Regions from separate parts of the Geobacillus sp. WSUCF1 genome, predicted to be linked through region 1. Evidence: predicted binding sites of a transcription regulator. Region 1 holds the regulator's gene; the other holds the start of a gene.
What was found. Region 1 encodes Rex, which represses fermentation and respiration genes when NADH is low (regulators of the CRP and FNR family bind a similar motif). Its sites were predicted from a motif close to TTGTGAAATATTTCACAA; they were not measured.
Positions count from the first base shown of each region.

Region 2: a site for Rex is predicted at 1,972-1,989, ahead of I656_RS04305 (L-lactate dehydrogenase). Genes of this name have one in related genera too.

Region 1 covers NZ_ATCO01000068.1:14,521-17,633, reverse strand. Annotated here, with positions in the region: partial or broken gene I656_RS08845 (ABC-F family ATP-binding cassette domain-containing protein) at 1-928, opposite strand, end outside; gene moaC (cyclic pyranopterin monophosphate synthase MoaC) at 1,025-1,513, shown strand; gene I656_RS08855 (redox-sensing transcriptional repressor Rex) at 1,529-2,170, shown strand; gene tatA (twin-arginine translocase TatA/TatE family subunit) at 2,188-2,340, shown strand; partial or broken gene tatC (twin-arginine translocase subunit TatC) at 2,337-3,103, shown strand.
Region 2 covers NZ_ATCO01000128.1:2,987-6,099, forward strand. Annotated here, with positions in the region: gene bcp (thioredoxin-dependent thiol peroxidase) at 1-354, opposite strand, end outside; gene I656_RS04310 (potassium channel family protein) at 421-825, opposite strand; gene I656_RS04305 (L-lactate dehydrogenase) at 995-1,948, opposite strand; partial or broken gene I656_RS0116240 (ABC transporter permease) at 2,094-2,850, opposite strand; gene I656_RS04300 (ABC-2 family transporter protein) at 2,884-3,113, opposite strand, start outside.

The DNA.
Region 1 (3,113 bases):
GCCGTTCGAGCCGTTCTATTTTTTCCAGTTGCTTTCGCCGGCTTTGCGCCCGTTTGGCCGTCGAGGCACGTGCGATGTTGCGCTGGATGAAGTCTTGGAGTCGGGCGATTTCTTCTTGCTGTTTCTCGTACCGTCTTAACTCTTGTTCGTATTGCTCGGCCCGCAACTCCAAATAGCGGCTGTAGTTGCCGGCATAGTGTTTGAGCGTGGCATTCGACAGTTCGTATACGTCGGTGACGATTTTGTCTAAAAAGTAGCGGTCGTGGGAAACAACCAGGACGGCACCGGGATAGGCTTGCAAGTACTGCTCCAGCCAGGCAAGCGTCTCAAGATCCAAATGGTTCGTCGGCTCGTCCAAAATCAATAAATCCGGCTTGGACAACAGCAATTTCCCAAGGGCAAGCCGCGTCCGCTGTCCGCCGCTTAACGACGAGACCGGCGTAGTTTTATAATCATATGAGGAAAACTGCAGCCCGTGCAAAACGGAGCGGATGTCGGCTTCGTATTGGTAGCCGCCTTGTTCTTTGTATTGTTCTTGCAGCTCGTCATACATTTTCAGCGTTTTTTCATAGCGAGCGGGATCGGCGAGTACGTCCGGGTCGCCGAGTTGCATGCTGAGTTCGGCGAGCTGTTTTTCGAGTCCTAGAAGCGGGGTGAATACCTCAAGCATTTCGTCCCAAATGGAACGCGGCGAGTCGAGCCCGCTGTTTTGCGCCAAATAGCCGATTTTGATATGGTTTGGTTTGATGATTTTGCCGCTGTCGAAAGAGAGTTCACCGGCGATGATTTTCAACAATGTCGATTTTCCCGCTCCGTTGCGGCCGACAAGGGCGATTCGGTCGCGGGACTGTATTTCTAGTTTTATATTCGATAAAATAAGGTCAGCGCCGAAATATTTCGTGAGCCCGTGCACTTGCAAAATGATCATGTCCGTCACCTCGCGAATAGTTTAACGCAAGTCGCGAAAACGGTCAAAGACGAATGATGAAAAATCGTGTATAGTGTATAAATGGAGGAGATTGTATTGTCATCGTTCACTCATTTCAATGAACAAGGGCGCGCGAAAATGGTTGATATTACGCACAAAGAAGATACTGTGCGAGTGGCTGTGGCGCAAACGAGCGTGACTGTCAGCCGGGAAATTTACGAAAAAATGACGAGCAATGCGATCGAGAAAGGGGATGTGCTCGCCGTCGCTCAAGTGGCGGGGGTGATGGCGGCGAAGAAGACAGCTGACCTTATTCCAATGTGTCACCCGCTTATGTTAAAGGGTGTGGACATTGCTTTTGCTTGGGAAAACGATGGAGAAGCGCATAAGCTCGTCATCACGGCAACGGTGAAAACGAAAGGGAGCACAGGAGTGGAAATGGAAGCGCTGACGGCCGCTTCGGTCTGTGCGTTGACAGTGTACGATATGTGCAAGGCGCTTGATAAAGGAATGGTCATCGGTCCGACGTATTTGGTCGAAAAAACGGGCGGGAAGTCTGGCCATTACCGACGGAAAACCGATTAGCTAGGGGATGAGATCATGAGCAACGAACAACCGAAAATTCCGCAGGCAACCGCCAAACGGCTGCCGCTTTACTATCGGTTTTTGAAAAACTTGCACGCTTCCGGCAAGCAACGCGTCTCCTCTGCCGAGTTGAGCGAGGCGGTGAAAGTCGATCCGGCGACGATCCGCCGTGATTTCTCCTATTTTGGCGCGCTTGGCAAAAAGGGATACGGGTATAATGTCAATTATTTGTTGTCGTTTTTCCGCCGGACGCTTGAAGAGGATGAGGTGACCGAAGTCGCCTTGTTTGGCGTCGGCAATTTAGGCACCGCCTTTTTAAACTATAATTTTTCGAAAAACAACAATACGAAAATCGTGATGGCGTTTGATGTCGATGAGCGGAAAGTAGGGACGACAGTCGGCGGGGTGCCGGTCTATCATCTCGATGAGTTGGAGGAGCGGCTTCACGAAAACATCCCGGTCGCCATTTTAACCGTGCCGGCCGCCGCGGCTCAAGCGCTGACCGACCGCCTTGTCGCGCAAGGAATTAAAGGCATTTTAAACTTTACTCCGGCGCGGTTGAACGTGCCGAACCATATTCGCGTCCATCATATCGATTTAGCCATTGAGCTGCAGTCGCTCGTCTATTTTTTGAAAAACTATCCATCGCCATCGTAAAAAGGAGAGAACAACACATGAAATATTTGTTGCTCGTTGCTGTGATTTTGTTGCTGTTTGGCACGAAAAAGCTGCCGGAGTTGGGGCGGTCGTTCGGCCAGTCGCTTCGCGAGTTTAAAGACGCCACAAAAGGGCTCGCTGATGACGAAGAAACGAAAACCGACCGATGACAAGGCAGGATGGGGAAACAATGAATGACAAAGAAATGTCGGTGTATGAGCATCTGGGTGAACTGCGAAAACGGCTCATCATCGTGCTCATCTTTTTTGCTGCGGCGCTTGTCGTTAGTTTCTTTTTTGTCGATGATGTCATTTTGTATTTGCAGCGAACGGCCGAGGCGAAGCATTTGACCATGAACGCCTTCCGCCTCACCGATCCGATTAAAGTGTATTTTCAGTTTGCCTTTGTCATCGCGGCTGTACTGTCGGCTCCGGTGCTGTTGTATCAAATTTGGGCGTTTGTCAGCCCCGGTCTGTATGAAAAAGAGCGGAAAGTGACGTTAAGCTATATCCCGGCGTCGATCGTTCTTTTTTTAGCAGGCGTCAGCTTCGCTTATTTCGTCTTGTTTCCGTTTGTCGTTCGATTTATGAGCCAGCTGGCTGACCAACTAGGGGTTCAACAAATGATCGGCATTAATGAATATTTTCAGTTTTTGCTTCAGCTCGTGCTGCCGTTTGGCATCGTGTTTCAGCTGCCGATCGTCGTGTTGTTTTTCACCCGCTTAGGCTTATTACGCCGCAGCTTCTTGTTCGCATCCGCAAGTATGCGTATTTGGCGCTGCTTATTTTAGCGGCGGTCATTACGCCGCCGGATGTGCTGTCGCAAGTGATCGTCATGATTCCGCTCACCATTTTGTATGAAGGAAGCATTTGGGTGGCGCGCATCGGCTATCGGAAAGCGCAGCGAGCAGCCGAGGAGGAAGGCAATGAGTGAGGCGGGACGA
Region 2 (3,113 bases), on a different contig from region 1:
AATACCCATATATTCCTTGCCGAAATTTTTCTTTTTCTTCCATACCCCATACAGCTCGGCCACTTCATGCCGCTCATCAGAAAGAAGCAAAAATGGCAACTCATATTTTTCGATAAACGCCTCATGCCGCTTCATCGGGTCGGTGCTCACTCCTAAAATGACGGCGTTCAACTCGGCGAACTGCGCATGGCGATCGCGAAAGTCGCACGCTTCGGCTGTGCACCCCGGGGTCATGTCTTTTGGATAAAAGTAAAGCACCACATACCGGCCGCGAAAATCAGACAGCGAAACCATTTTCCCATTGCTTGCCGGCAAGGTGAAATCTGGAGCTGGCTGGCCAATGGCAATCGTCATGTCGTTCCCCCCGTCTTCTTCATTTTCTTTTAGCGTAGCGAAGACGAAGGGAAATTGCAACTCATATCAGCGATGATCCCAGTCAAACACGGTGCGCGTCACGATGACAGCGGGCATAATGTAGCCGAGCAGCGCTTCGGCAATGGCGATCCACCGCCCGACGCCGATCGGAGTGACATCACCGTATCCGACCGACAAAAGCGTCATACCGCTTAAATACAAGCTGTCTTCAAGCAGCGACAAACGATCTTTCGATGCGCTATTTGGGGATGGGGTAAACACGGCATGGCCGTTTACTTGCAAAATCATATAAATCATGGCAAAACCGAGCAACATCGTTAAATACCAGTGGACGAGAACCCATAAGCTATCGAGTGACATGCGATGCGTCGCTTGCACGCGCACTGTCCAAAGCGAGGTGATGCTGCCGAGCAGTACGGCGGCAACAATGCCAAGGAAGGCGTAATCCATCACGTTCCCCCCATTTTTGTCCGTCGTTCATATATACGCGGACAACCGGGCGATTATACCGCATGACCCTCCGAACCCTGCTTGAATCGGCAGCACTCCTGTATTCCACCGGATCGCCCGACCCATTTGACAAACCAGCGTCCCGTCAGACGAAGCCAATCGTTGCGCTTTACTGAGCAAAATAGCGCGCCAATACACCTTTTAACGTCGCAGCACTACGGTGGAACCATTTTTTCTCCTCCTCGTCAAGTTCAATTTCAATCACTTCGCGGATGCCATTTCGGTTGATCACAGCAGGCACACCGATGTAGACATCGCGTTCGCCGTATGGGCCGTCCAAGTAAGCGGAAACGGTCAAAATGGCATTTTCATGATGCAAAATGGCGCGCGTCACGCGGGCAAGCCCCATAGCAATCCCGTAGTACGTCGCTCCTTTTTTCTCAATAATTTGGTAGGCGGCATCGCGCACATTGACAAAAATGCGCTCGAGCTCTTTTTGCGCTTCTTCCCCTTTGGACTCGACCAGCTTGCGAATCGGCACGCCGCCGATATCAGCCTGGCTCCAGACCGGGAGTTCAGTGTCGCCATGTTCGCCGATCATATAGGCGTGCACGTTCGTCGGGGCGACGGCGAAATAGTCGCCCAACAAAAAGCGGAACCGCGCCGTGTCCAAAATCGTGCCCGATCCGATTACTCGCTCTTGCGGCAGGCCGCTGAATTTCCACGTCGCGTACGTTAAAATGTCGACCGGATTGGTGGCGACGAGAAACAGTCCTTGAAATCCGGATGCCATGACCGACTCAACGATCGAGCGGAAAATGGCAATGTTTTTGTCCACAAGATCAAGCCGCGTCTCGCCCGGTTTTTGGTTGGCGCCGGCGCAAATGACAACCAAATCGGCATCGCGGCAATCATCGTAATCGCCGTGCCAAATGTCAGCCGGCTTCGGCGCAAATACTTTCCCATGGTTTAAGTCCATCGCATCGCCCTCAGCCTTGTTTTCATTTGCATCGATGAGCACGATCTCATCGGCAATCCCTTGATTCATTAAGGCAAACGCATAACTGGCGCCGACAAACCCGGTGCCGACGACCACTACCCGATTTCCTCTCCCGTTTTTCATAACTATTCACCTCTTCTTCCTTTTTGTGAATATATTCACATTTTATTTTACGCCATAACATGCTAACGATACAGACAAGGTTGTGTCGATTGCTTGACCATTGTTTGTCATTTTGATGGCAAATGAACAAAAACGGGCGGGGCGCCTAGCTCCCCGTCCCGCGATATCGTCTCACCCCGGCGTTCCAAAGCATGACCGAAACGGTGAAGCAAACCATGCCGACCACTGGGGTGAAAAAGGCATAACTGTACCATTCCTTTTTATCAAGAAAATAAGCAGCTGGATAAACGCCGACAAAGGCAAACGGCAGCACCCACGTTAAAATATAGCGGATGACGCGATGATAAATATCGATCGGGTAGCGGCCATAGCTGCTGATGTTGTACATCATCGGCATGATGGATGTGCGGGCGTCGGCAAAAAAACTGATCGTCGCCAGTGAAATGAAAATGCCGGCATAAATCAATGCACCGCCAATGACAAACAAAATAAACACGAAGACATCATACCAATGAAATGAAAGAGACAAGCGGCTGCCGGCATACAGCATAATGATCAGCCCGGGCACAGCGCCAAGCAACGATTCGAGCTCCATCCGCTCCAAAACAATTTGAAACAGGCTGTTTAGCGGGCGCGTCAACACGCGATCCATTTCCCCCTGCACAATATATCGTTCATTAAAATCCCAAAGGTTAAAAAAGGCGCCAAATACGGCATATGGAACAAGAAAAAAAACCGTAAATAAACAAAATCTCATCGCGCGACCAGCCGTGAAGCAGCGTCGTATGGCCGAACACGACAAGCAAGAACACTAAGTTCACCGCCTGCGCCATTAAGTCGGACAACCATTCAATGAGCAAATCAGTGCGGTATTGCAATTTTGTCTTCATGTACTGGGCCATATATTGAAAAAAAACAGATACGTAAAACAATGTCTACCCCCCTTGCACAACAAGCCGCTTTTTCGCCACCCGCCATAGCAGCGCGATCGGAAACAATAACAGCACGCACCACGCCGCCTGCGTGAACAATCCATCGCTTACAGCGGCGCCTTGGAAGCTTTCCGTAATGATCATGCTTGGAATATAGCTAATGGCTTGAAATGGCATATACGCCATGAGCTGCTGCGCCCAATCCGGGTAAAACGACAAAGGCAAAATAAGAC